Regions from separate parts of the Kocuria sp. CPCC 205231 genome, predicted to be linked through region 2. Evidence: predicted binding sites of a transcription regulator. Region 2 holds the regulator's gene; the other holds the start of a gene.

Region 1 (6,445 bases), on a different contig from region 2:
TCTTCCTGCACGAGGTATCTCGGGTCCACCCCGAACACTTCCCCCAGCGCCCGGAGCAGTTTCTCGTCGGGACGCACCCGGGTGTCTGCGGTCTTGAGGTAGTGCCATTTCGTGCGTGAGATGGCCACGCCGCGGTCTTTGAGGCCTTGCTGGATCGTGGTGAAGTCGTAGGGCTGGCCGGCTTCGGTGCGCAGGGTATCCAACAGCAGGTTGATCTTGTCGGCCAAGATCTGGGCTGAGCGTTCCCGGTTGGCGTCCCCCACGTGGTTTCTCCTCATGTCACGATCCAGGCGTAGATGCTGCCCAGGAAGGCCAGCCCGTAGATGAAGCCTGAAATCACCTGCGGACCGGTGTGGTCCTGGAGCCGGATGCGGCTCCAGCACACCGCCAGGCCCACCGGAACGAACAGCAGCCCGATCACACCCCAGGATGTTGTCAGGGCAACAATAGTTCCGCCCATCATCATGCCGTGCCCGGAGATCTTCCACCACGGACTCACCACAGCGATCACCAGCCCGGCCAGGAACGTGGCCACGAGCAGCGCCACGATCTCGATCGGTCCCTGCAGCAGGATCGCCGCCGTGAGGTAGCTGAGGACCAGCACCAGCACCCCGGCCATCACCGGTCGGCGGTGCTCCTTCACGCTCACGTGGTGGTCAGTGAGGACCCCACGGCGCACCAGCAGGAGGACCACGGCCAGCGGAACCCCGCATACGATCAGGGCCGCGCTGATTCCCCACCACAGCGAGACCGCAGATGGGTTCGCCCCCCAGGGCAGCGCGATGAGCAGTGCCGCCAGCAGCACCGGTGGCTGGAAGGCTTCCGTGGCGGTTCTCTCCCAGCGGGGGACGACGATCGAGGTGCTCATGATGTGAGTTCAAATCTCCTCTCGGCGGCCTGCAGGGCACACCGTTGCTTTTCCGACAGGCCCGCGTTCTCTGCCCGCAGGGCGTCTTCGACGGCAATGACGGCACTGTAGAGAACCTTCTGGGGATCAGCCGACAGAGCGCTGGACCAACCCGGAGGGCGTCCACCAGGGCTCCACCGGTCCGCGCCGAGTTGGGCCCACACCGGGGCGATCCTCAGGATGTCCATGCGCAGACCCATCTTCAGGCGCCGGCCTTGGGCGTAGAGACCCAGCCACGCCACGGCCAAGCACACCAGCACAGCCCCGGGCAGGAAGACCGGGCCGAACGAGGCCCGCAGGGCCACAGCTACAGCATCCCACGTGTCTGAATACCCGAGGACTGCGTAGCCGGCCTCGAGCGTGCAGCCGAGCACGAGCAGGGAACCTCCCACACCCAGGCCGAGCAGCCCCGGCCACAGCAGGCGGTCGTGCCCATGCTGGCGCAGGGTGAGTTCCCGGAAGGCGACACGGGCAACATCGGCGGCGTTCCAGGCTCCCATCACCATGATGAGCAGCGTGTAAACCAGTGTGCCGCCCTGGGCAAGGTGGTCCGGAATGAACGCTCCCGAGGTCGGGCCCCGGTCGATCGAGAAGAACGCTGCCGTCAGTCCCAGCAGCAAGGCGCTACCTATGGCGGCCTCCCGCAATGTCCGCGACCGGCTCCAGTCCCTGCGTTGCAGGGACTGGACGAGGGCCGCCCGCAGGCACCATACGGCGCTGAGTGCGAGCAGGTTGCGCACCAAATGGAAGATGTTCTCCCCGCCCAGCCACGCATCCACGGTCCGTTCGGGAACCATGACCCCGTTGGCCGAGAAGGCCAGCGCCGCCAACGCCGTGCCCACCCAGACGAAGTCCACTCGGCGTCGCCGCGCCACTCGTGGCAGACGAACGACCACTGCCACGGCGGCGAAGAGGAACGCCACGGCCTTGAGCAGACTCAACACCGCTCCGAGGCTCATCAGAAGGCCTCGAGCAGAGGATCCACCTGCTGGATCAGTCGGGCGGCCAACCTCGTGGCGGCGTTCTCTGCCGCGATCTCCTGGGCCGTCCAGGTCGAGGACCGCCCGAGAAGGGTCTTGATCCGTCGGGAGCCCCCGATGTGGGCGAAGGCGTTCCCCAGCGTCAGCTCGCATCCACCGTGCATGAGGAGGATGTGTCCGTACTCGTGCAGGATCACGTGCCGGCGCAGCAGCTTGCTTTTCCCGGCAGCATGGAAAATCCAGGACCGCTCAGCCATCTCCAGCCACAACCCCGTGACGTCCTGACCCAACCACGCCGGCGCCGGCTCGATGTGGATGGGCTTGCCGTGCCGACGCTGCACCTCCAGATGAAGACCCTCCCAGGTGAGATGGTCCGGCAGCTCAGCCAGCACATCGGAGTCGGAACGGGAAACAGTTCCCCCTAGCCAAGACATGCCCTCCAGGCTACCTGGAACTTGAACATGTTTATGTTGAACATGTTCAACATGTATTAGGGTGGATGCAAGCCGCGTAGCACTTTGCGCCTGGCCGTAGGTGACTCAGGCCATCGCTGCTTGACTCGTGTACCGGAGGGATGAAAAATCACCGAGACACACCTGATACCGCTATCGGTAGCAGTGTCGATATGCCATGATCGACCCATGACCGAGTACCAGCAGCCGAAGTTGCAGGGCCACAAGGTGGCCCTGATGGCGCGTGTGTCTCCAGAACAGCACCGCGCGGCGATCGAAGCATCGCACCAGGCGGGGCTCAGCATGGCCGAATACATCGGCGCCTTGATCGACCGCGACGCTGGAAGGTCCAACAAGCTCGACAACAGGGAGGAGCCGCGCCTACCGCTGGCTAATTCCGCTTAAACGACTGACGACCCGCCTGGCAGGGCGGGCCGTCGAAGTCATTCGGCTGTCTCAGGTCGCCAAACTCGCGACAGCCGTTCCAACAGCTAACTGAATCGGAACCTGTCATGAATCCAATACCAGGGGACTGTTGTGTCCCCTAGTGTACCTGAGGCGCGTCCGCAAATGGACCCCTCTTCACTCAGTCACGCCGATTTTCGGTCACATTCCACCCCTGACGCTGCCCTCGAGACCGCTGGGAAGTTCCCCTCACATCGCCGGCGGGTGCGGGTGGAACACGAGCAGTCCAAGGCGGTCGTGCTGCGGGCGGTGCCCAAGGGTTGCCAGCTCGCCAAGCACATCGCCGCCTGGCGCCGGGCCGTGCTGGAGCACCCCAGCCTGGAGTTGATCCGTGCCGATGCCCGGGCGAACCTGCTGGCCGTGGTGGAGATCATCTGCCGCCAGCAGGACCCCGCCTCGCGCACCTGGCGCACGACCTGGGACTGGGTCGCTGCGAAGATCGATCGCTCCCGCTCCACCGTGGCGCGGGTGATCCGCCACCTGCGCGACTGCGGGCTGCTGGCCGTGGTGGCCACCGGCCGCAGCGCGGGGCGCACCCCGCGTGCCACCGGCCGCACCCAGGGCGAGGCCCCCGTCTACGCGCTCATCCACAGCACCCCGCAGCCGGCCCTTGAGCCTGTGGAACTAACTGACACCCCGGTCCCCACGAAGTGGGAGAGTCTTTCCCCGCACGCGCGCGAAGAGGTTTCCCCGAAGGACGCGGCTGCGCCGCGACCCACCCGAAAGCGCGCCGCACAGCGGCGCGAGGTGGTCGCCGCCCTGAGCCGTCGTACAGCCCCGCTATGGCCCCGTCATGCAACGACGGAGCCCTTGACGAGGCGGGTGACCCGTCGGGCGCGGAAGGAGGCTCAGCGGGCGGCTGCCCTGGAGCTCCAGCACGAGGCCATCGTGTTGCGCCAGCTCACCACCGCCCACGTTGGAAGCGTGTGCAAGCCGTTCTTCGAGGCCGGGTGGACCATCGCCGACGTGCTCACCGCCCTGGACTGGACGCCTCAGGGCACCCGCTACGGCTTCCTCACCGTGGAGGGCATCGAGAATCCCGCCGCCTGGCTGGCCGCCCGGATGCGCGCCTGGACCCACCCCGACGGCACCCCCCTGCGGTCCCGCGACCAGCGGGTCGCCGCCGAGGCCGCCCAGCGCCGCGCGGCAGCACGCGCGGCCGCCGAACGCTACACGGCCCGCATCGCTGCCTCCGCGGCCGTCCCAGCGAACTCCCCCGCCCCTGGCCCCCGCCGACCGTTCCGGCAACGCTGGGCCGCCCAGATCGCCGCCGGCCAAAACCAAGCGGCTGCTGCGTCCGTCTCGGTTCCATAGCCGGGCCCCCTTGGCGTGTCCGGTCGGCGGGGGAGAATCCGCCCCGTCAGCACTAGTCAAACCGCATATGTATACGAACTAAATGCACATATTGGCCTGACTATCGAATAGGTGTTCTATCCTGGCGGCATGAGACACCCAGTTCCGCTCACCATTGACCGCCCTGTGCTGGTCTCTGCGGTCCTGGTCCGAGTCCCGGCTGGCTTCCCCTCCCCTGCCCAGGACAGCTTTGACGACGGCCGGATCGACCTCAACGAGGTCCTGATCAGAGACGTCACCTCCACCTACGCATTCCGGGTCACCGGAGACTCCATGGAAGGAGCAGGGATCTACCACGGGGACGAAATCCTCGTGGACCGATCCATCACCCCCAAACACGGTGATGTGGTGATCGCCGTCTACGACGACGAGTTCACCGTCAAACGCCTGCACGTCTACGAACACGGCGTGGTCCTCCACGCGGAGAATCCCGCTTATCCCGACATCACGATTCCCTCGATGACCCAGCTCCAGGTGTGGGGTGTGGTGACCTACTCGATCCACCATGTCCATTCCCGGAAACTGCATTAGCCGGGCCAGACAAGGTGGTAACCGGTGATTGCCCTGGTGGACGTCAATAATTTCTATGCTTCCTGTGAGGCACTGTTCGAGCCCTCTCTGGCGGGTAAGCCGCTGGTGGTGCTCTCCAACAACGACGGCTGTGTCGTCGCCCGTTCTGCGGAGGCGAAGGCCCTGGGGATCAAGATGGGTGACCCCTGGTTCCAGCTGCGCGCCAATGCGGCCCGGTGGGGACTGGAAAAACGGTCCTCCAACTACCAGCTCTACGCCGACCTGTCCGAGCGGGTGATGCTGCTGCTGGCACGCCACGCGCGGGGGCAGGAGGTGTACTCCATCGACGAATGCTTCCTCATCCCACCCGACGGGACACCCGCAGAACAGGTGCGGTGGGCGCGCCGGCTCAAAGCCACCGTGGCCCGCAATGTCGGGCTGCCGGTGAGCATCGGGATTGCGAGTTCGAAGACGCGGGCGAAGATCGCCACCGAGGCCGCGAAGAAGCTGCCCGCCACCGGTGGAGTGGTGCACTGGGACCAGGCGCCGGAGGGGTACTGGGATTGGCTCATGGCGGCCCTGCCGGTCACCGAGGTCTGGGGCATCGCCGAAAGGCTGGCCAAGCGGCTGGAGGCGATGGGAATCCAGACCATCGCCCAGCTGCGTGATGCCGACCCGGCGGCCATCCGCCACAAGTTCTCCGTGGTGCAGATGCGCACTGTCCTGGAGCTCAACGGTTTCCCCGCTATCCCCGTCGAGGACGAGGTGGCCACCAAGCAGCAGATCCTGGTCTCCCGGTCCTTCCCGGACCCCATCTGGGACCCGGAGATCGTCGGGGCCGCGGTGGCCGAGTTCGCCCAGCGCGCCTCCCGCCGGCTGCGCAAAGAAAGCGAGGTCACTGGGCGCTTCACCGTCTTCGCCACCACCTCCCCGCATCGGCCCGGGCCCACGCATAACGTCTCCGCGCACGTGCGCCTGGCCGTGCCCACCAACGAGCCCACTCCCCTGGTGGCCGCCGCTCGGGCGGCCCTGGTGCCCAAGCTCATGCACGGGATGCAGTACATGCGCGCCGGCATCCTCTGCATGGACCTCGCCCCCGAGGGGGCCGTGCCCGTGCTGCCCGGCGTCATCGAACAACCAGCACCCCTCGGTGAGTTGATCGACGCCGTGAACCGTCGCTTTGGCAGTGCCACCCTCGCTTTGGGCCGACTCGGCACCCACTCCCCTGCCCCATGGCGCAGCCGGCAGGCCGACCTTTCTCCTAGCTACACCACCGACTGGGCAGAGCTGCGCACGGTCAGCTGAGCGCCCATGACCGACCGCACCACCGTGGATGCGGCCCGCGTCCCCGTGCCCACATGTGCACGGCAAAAGCTCCATCGCGCCCCTGGCTTTTCCCGCACCCATGGACACCGGGACCCAGCATCCCGCCTGTCCACAACGGCCAGGCTCCTTCCGCCGCAAGCTCACCTCAAATCCCGGCCGTTGTGGACAGGCTCATTCCAGCGTGCGAACCCAAGAACAACCGACACTCCGTGCCAATGTGTCATAAAGGCACGATGGCATAAGGTAGTAAAGGAAGAGACTCATAGGCACCATGCCTATGAGTCACAAAGGCACAACTGGAAAGGTGGCTCTGGCATGGCTCCTCCGCTCACCATCGCCGTAGCTCAGCAGAAGGGCGGAGTCGGTAAGACAACGACCACCGCCAACCTCGCCCACGCCGGCTGCCGCGCCGGCGCCCGAGTACTCGCTATCGACCTAGACCCCCAGGGCAA
Region 2 (6,445 bases):
TGACCGCGGCCACGGCCGCCCGGCGGACGTCCGTGGCCACCGGCCGCGCCCGGTCGTGCCAGTGCGCGAGCGCCGCGGTGGACGTGAAGACCGGCAGCACCTGCCGGCCGTCCGCCGCCCGCAGGGACACGAGGGCCATGTCGGCCTCCTTGTCGGCCACCAGACCGGCCTCGGTCACGGTCGAGGCCGAGACCTCGGCCACGACGGGCACGAACACCCGGGTCCCGGCCAGCGCGGCGACCACCGCGGACTCGTCCCCCCTCCCCGCGCGCAGGTCCTCGAGGGCCTGCAGCACGGCCGGGGCGGCGGCGCCGTCGTCGTCGGGGAAGCGGTGGGTGTGGCTGGTGCCCTCCCCCAGGTCGCGCCCGGCCCAGGCCTGGCCGCCGGTGTCCTCCGTGCCGCCCGCGCCCGCGAGCTGGGCGGCGATGTGCGCCGGCAGGGGCCGCTCGGTCACCGCGCTCCCGGCCGGCCCGCCACGTCGAGGGCCTCCTCGAGGGTGAAGCGGCCCGCGTAGAGGGCCTTGCCCACGATCGCGCCCTCGACGCCGGAGGGCACCAGGGTGCGCAGGGCGGCGAGGTCCTCGAGGGAGGAGATCCCCCCGGAGGCGACCACGGGCTTGTCGGTGCGGGTCGCGACCTCCTGCAGCAGCTCCAGGTTGGGGCCCTTGAGGGTGCCGTCCTTGGTGACGTCGGTGACCACGTAGCGGGCGCAGCCGTGCTCCTCGAGGCGGTCCAGGACCTCCCAGAGGTCCCCGCCCTCCTCGGTCCAGCCGCGGGCGGCGAGCACGGTGCCCCGCACGTCGAGGCCCACCGCAATGACGTCGCCGTGCTCGGCGATGACCTTCTGCGTCCACTCGGGGTTCTCGAGGGCCGCGGTGCCCAGGTTGATCCGCGCGGGGTCCAGGGACAGCGCCCGCTCCAGCGAGGCGTCGTCGCGGATGCCGCCGGACATCTCGACCTTCAGCTCCAGCTCGGCGGCCACGCGGCGGAGGACGTCGATGTTGTCGCCGCGGCCGAAGGCGGCGTCGAGGTCCACGAGATGGATCCACTCGGCGCCGGCCTCCTGCCACGCGAGGGCGGCCTCGAGCGGGTCGCCGTAGCCGGTCTCGGAGCCGGCCTCGCCCTGGACCAGGCGCACGGCCTGGCCGTCCGCGACGTCGACGGCGGGCAGCAGCTGGAGGCGGGGGGTCTCGCTCAGGGACATGGGTTCTCTTCTCTCGGTGCTCGGGTGCGGGTGTGCGGGCGTTCGGGGTGGGCCCGGGGCTCAGCGGCCCTGGAACCAGGCGTACCAGCCGTAGCCGACGAGGGCCGCCGCGACGGCGGCCAGGAGGACGACCGTCCACAGCGGCTTGCGCTGCTGGTGGAACGAGATGGCGCCGCCGGCGACGAACGCCCCGAGCACCATGACGACGACGGCCGCGCTCACGCGGCGCCGTCCTGGCTCTCCAGGGTCGGCCGGCCGGCCAGGGTGTCCCCGCCGAGGGGGTCGCCGGCCTTGAGGTGGTCGAGGCGTCCCGTGCGCGGCAGGGTGCCGAGCCAGTTGCGCAGCAGCTGGATGCCCGCCTCGGAGGACTTCTCGGGGTGGAACTGCGTGGCGCACAGGGCCCCGTTCTCCACAGCGGCGATGAAGCGCCCGCCGTGGTCGGACCAGGTGACCTGCGGCGGCCGCATCTTCTGGATGCTCTGCGGGAAGTCCCACTCCTGCACCCCGTAGGAGTGCACGAAGTAGAAGCGCTGGTCCTCGATGCCCCGGAACAGGACGCTGCCCTCGGGCGGGTCGACCGTGTTCCAGCCCATGTGCGGGACGACGTCGGCCTTCAGCCGTTCGACGACGCCGGGCCACTCGCCCATGCCCTCGGTCTCCTGGCCGTGCTCCACCCCGGAGTCGAAGAGGACCTGCAGGCCCACGCAGATGCCCAGCACGGGCCGTCCGCCGGCGAGGCGGCGGCCGATCAGGCGCAGCGCGTCCACGGAGCGCAGACCGTCCATGACGGCGGCGAACGCGCCGACGCCGGGGACCACGAGGCCGTCGGCGTCGAGCACCGCCTCGGGGTCGGCGCTGAGCACCACGTCCGCGCCGGCGGCCTCGAGGGCGCGCACGGCCGAGCGCACGTTGCCGGCGCCGTAGTCGAGGACCGTGACGGTGGGCCGGCCGGCGCCGTCGGTCGCGGTAGTGCCGTCGGTGCTCACAGGGCCCCCTTCGTGGACGGGATGCCGCGGACCCGGGGATCGGGCTCCACGGCCTGGCGCAGCGCGCGGGCCAGGGCCTTGAACTGGGCCTCGGCGATGTGGTGCGGGTCCCGGCCGGCCAGCAGCGTGACGTGCAGGCAGATCCCGGCGTGGTGGGCCAGGGACTCGAAGACGTGCTGGACCATGGAGCCGGTGAAGTGCCCGCCGATGAGGTGGTACTGCTGGCCCTCCGGCTCGCCGGTGTGCACCGCGTAGGGCCGGCCGGAGATGTCGACCACGGCGTTGGCCAGGGCCTCGTCCAGCGGGACGGTGGCCTCGCCGAACCGGCGGATCCCGGCCTTCTCGCCCAGCGCCTGGCGCAGGGCGTCCCCGAGGACGATCGCGGTGTCCTCGACGGTGTGGTGGACGTCGATGTGGGTGTCCCCGGTCGCCCGGATCCGCATGTCGATCAGGGAGTGCTTCGACAGCGCGGTGAGCATGTGGTCGTAGAAGGGCACCGAGGTGTCGATGTCGTTCTCGCCGGTGCCGTCGAGGTCGATCTCGACGGACACCGTGGACTCGCTCGTGCGCCGCTCCAGGGCGGCGCGGCGGGGCGCACGGGTGCCGGTGGTGGTCTGGTCGCTCATTCGGTGGGAACTCCTCGCGGGCGCGGCACGGCCGTCGGTGGGCCGCGGGTGGTCCGGGCCGGGACGCACGGCGGCGCCCCGGGCCCGGTGGTGGTGGTCTGCCTCCATGCTATCCGGGTCGGGAGGACCCGGCCCCGGGGCCCCTCAGCCGCCGGAGACGATCCGCTCCATGCTGGTCAGGAACGCGGTGGTCTCCTCCTCGGTGCCGGCGGTGACGCGCAGGTGGCCGGGGATCCCGACGTCCCGCACGAGCACCCCGTCCTCGAGCAGCTCCCCCCACACGGCCCGGGAGTCCTCCATGCCGCCGAAGAACACGAAGTTGGAGTCCGACTCGGCCGGCTCCAGCCCGATCCGCTTGAGCTCGTCGACGATCCGGTCGCGCTGGACCTTGATGTCCTCCACGTTGGCCAGCAGCGACTCCGAGTGGCGCAGGGCCGCCAGGGCCGTGGCCTGGGTGACGGCGGAGAGGTGGTACGGCAGCCGGACCAGGCGCACGGCGTCGGCGACCTCCGGCGCCGCCGCGAAGTAGCCGAGGCGGGCGCCGGCGAGCGCGAACGCCTTGCTCATGGTGCGGGAGACGATCAGCCGGGGCCGGCCCTCGAGCAGCGTGAGCGCGGTGGGGGTGCCGCCGTGGGAGAACTCCGCGTACGCCTCGTCGATCACCACGACGGTGCGGAACTCCTCCCCCGCCTCGTACACGGCGGTGACCACGTCCGAGCCCAGCGCGGTGCCGGTCGGGTTGTTGGGCGAGCAGAGGAAGACCACGTCGGGGCGGTGCCGGCGCACCTGCTCGGCCGCGGACTCCGCGGACAGGCCGAAGTCCGCCGCCCGCTCCCCGGCGACGAAGCCGGTGTGCGTGCCGGAGGCCAGCAGCGGGTACATCGAGTAGGTGGGGACGAAGCTGAGCAGGGTGCGGCCCGGGCCGCCGAAGGCCTGCAGGATCTGCTGCAGGATCTCGTTGGACCCGTTGGCCGCCCACAGGTTCCCGGGCCCGAGCCCGTGGCCGAGGTACGCGGCGAGCTCCTCGCGCAGGGCGGTGAACTCGCGGTCCGGGTACCGGTTGAGGGTCCAGGCCGCCTCGGTGACCTCCCGGACGATCGCCGCGTGCACGTCCGCCGGGACCGGATGGGTGTTCTCGTTGGTGTTGAGCGCCACGGCGACGTCGAGCTGCGGGGCGCCGTACGGCGTCTTGCCGCGCAGGTCGTCGCGGAGCGGGAGGGCGTTGAGTCGGTCCAGGTTCTGCGTCACCCGGACAGTTTAGTGCTCCGCCCGGGGCGTACAGATCGGGGTGTACAGAGCGGGGCGTACAGAGCGGGGCGTGCTGATCGGGCGGGCGGCTCAGGCGGCCGGGACCTCGAGGAGCTGGCCGGCCACGAGCACGGAGCTGTCCAGGTCGTTGAGCTCCACGATCTCGTCCATGACCTCCCGCGGGTCCCGGTCCGGATCGGCCGCCACGGCGAGCTCCCACAGGCTCTGCCCGGGGAACACGGTGGTCTGCTCGGTCCCGGAGCCCGGGACGGGTGCGCTCGTGGCCGTGGCCGTCGAGGGGACGAGGAAGATCACGGCGAGCACCACCAGGGCGGCGGAGCCGGCCAGGACGGGCAGCCCCAGGAACACCAGGCGGCCGCGGCGGGTCAGGGTCAGCGGGGTGCGGGACGCGGAGCGGGCGGGACGGGCCCGCCGGAGCGCACGGCCGAGCCCCCGGGCGGATCCTGCGGACTCGCGGCGGCGGGCGACGACGGCGGTGAGGGTGGCACTGGCACTCATGACATGAACTCCTTGACGTTCCCGCACGGAGCGGGCGATCTCGAACACCGGTCCGGTCGACGACCCTCGCGGGCCTCCATTCGATCGAACATACTTTCGAATACCGATGACCCATGTCTAGCACGTGTCTGCGAATGCTGTCGACAGCGGGTCGTACATATGTTTGAACACACACGGCGTGTCGCCTAGGCTGAGGACAGGTCCGGGCCCCCGGCCGGCGCGCGCTGCGGATCCCCTGCGCCTGCCGACCGGGACCCATCGAACCACCCGGGTCCGACATCGGAACCGGGACCGCGCAGACCGGCTGCGGCACCTGCAGCCGGACGGGAAAGGACGACGCTCCCATGGCCCAGCCCCCCACCCCCGAGGAGCCCCGCGCCCGGGGCGCCCGCCCCGGGGCACGCTCGCGCAGCCGCGGGCTCACCGTGCGCCAGCGCACCATCCTCGAGGCCATCCAGCGCTCCATCGCCGAGCACGGCTATCCGCCGTCCATGCGGGAGATCGGGGACCTCGTGGGCCTGGCCTCGCTCTCCAGCGTCACCCACCAGCTCGCCCAGCTCGAGAAGCTGGGCTATCTGCGCCGCGACCCCAAGCGCCCGCGGGCCATGGAGGTGCTCACTCCCCTGCAGCTGCGCGGGACCGCCGGGGCGGAGTCCGCCGAGCCGTCGCAGGAGGCCCCGGCGGCACCGGCGAGCCGGACCGCTCGTCCCGCCGCCCAGAACGCCGTGGCCGAGCTGTCCACCTCGGCGGACGTGACGATGGTCCCCCTGGTGGGCCACATCGCCGCCGGCGGGCCGATCACGGCCGAGCAGTCCGTGGAGGACGTCCTCGCGCTGCCCCGCCAGCTGGTCGGGCACGGCGAGCTGTTCATGCTGCGCGTCAAGGGCGACTCGATGATCGACGCCGCGATCTGCGACGGCGACTGGGTGGTGGTGCGCCGGCAGAGCGCCGCCGACAACGGTGACATCGTGGCCGCCCTGCTCGACGACGAGGCCACGGTCAAGACCTTCCGCCAGCGGGACGGCCACACCTGGCTGCTGCCGCAGAACACGCGCTACGAGCCGATCCTCGGCGACCACGCCACCGTGATGGGCAAGGTCGTCTCGGTGCTGCGCAGCCTCTGAGCCGCCGCACGCCCGGGACCCGGGCCCTCCGCCGCCGGTGGGGGGGCCCGTTGCCGTCCGGGCCGGCCGCCGTCCGGACACCTCCTGCTGTCCGCACCCCGTGCGGGCCCGGCGCGGTCCGGGGAGACCCCGGGCGTCCGCCGGACGTGCTCAGCCCACGGAGAGCCGCTGCAGGGCGCCGAGCACCACCTGGCGGTCCGTGGTGGTCCACAGCGGCGGCAGGGACCCGCGGAGGAAGCCGCCGTAGCGGGCGGTCGCGATCCGGGAGTCCAGGATCGCCACGACGCCCCGGTCCCCGCCCGCGCGGATGAGCCGCCCGGCCCCCTGGGCGAGCCGCACGGCCGCGTGCGTCGCGGACACGGACATGAACCCGTTGCCGCCGGCCCGTTCCGCGGCGCGGCTGCGGGCGCTCGCCAGCGGGTCGTCCGGGCGCGGGAAGGGGATCCGGTCGATCATCACGAGCCGGCACGAGGCCCCCGGGACGTCGACGCCCTGCCACAGGCTCATCGTGCCGAACAGGCTCGTGGCCGGGTCGTCGGTGAACTCCTGGACGAGTCCCGCGAGCGAGGACTCCCCCTGGCACAGGATCGGCAGGTCGGTGCGCCCGCGGAGCGCCTCGGCCGCCTCCTCCGCCGCCCGGCGGGAGGAGAAGAGCCCGAGGGCCCCGCCCCTGGAGGCCTCCAGCAGGGCCAGCATCTCGTCCAGCTGGGCCTCCGTGAGCCGGCGGCCGGGCTTCTCC

What was found. Region 2 encodes LexA, which represses DNA repair genes until DNA is damaged. Its sites were predicted from a motif close to TCGAACANNTGTTCGA; they were not measured.
Region 1: the regulator LexA is predicted to act here: its motif matches at 4,222-4,237, upstream of RF640_RS14255 (LexA family protein).

The regions. Positions count from the first base shown of each region.
Region 1 is NZ_JAVKPP010000014.1:11,067-17,511, forward strand. It holds gene RF640_RS14225 (hypothetical protein) at 1-263, opposite strand, end outside; gene RF640_RS14230 (hypothetical protein) at 275-868, opposite strand; gene RF640_RS14235 (hypothetical protein) at 865-1,866, opposite strand; gene RF640_RS14240 (hypothetical protein) at 1,866-2,279, opposite strand; gene RF640_RS14245 (hypothetical protein) at 2,529-2,744, shown strand; gene RF640_RS14250 (hypothetical protein) at 3,015-4,118, shown strand; gene RF640_RS14255 (LexA family protein) at 4,248-4,688, shown strand; gene RF640_RS14260 (Y-family DNA polymerase) at 4,713-5,972, shown strand; gene RF640_RS14265 (ParA family protein) at 6,309-6,445, shown strand, end outside.
Region 2 is NZ_JAVKPP010000004.1:278,672-285,116, reverse strand. It holds gene RF640_RS05945 (SseB family protein) at 1-454, opposite strand, end outside; gene priA (bifunctional 1-(5-phosphoribosyl)-5-((5-phosphoribosylamino)methylideneamino)imidazole-4-carboxamide isomerase/phosphoribosylanthranilate isomerase PriA) at 451-1,203, opposite strand; gene RF640_RS05935 (hypothetical protein) at 1,264-1,425, opposite strand; gene hisH (imidazole glycerol phosphate synthase subunit HisH) at 1,422-2,189, opposite strand; gene hisB (imidazoleglycerol-phosphate dehydratase HisB) at 2,186-2,815, opposite strand; gene RF640_RS05920 (histidinol-phosphate transaminase) at 2,960-4,063, opposite strand; gene RF640_RS05915 (hypothetical protein) at 4,154-4,582, opposite strand; gene lexA (transcriptional repressor LexA) at 4,927-5,706, shown strand; gene RF640_RS05905 (ATP-dependent DNA helicase) at 5,857-6,445, opposite strand, start outside.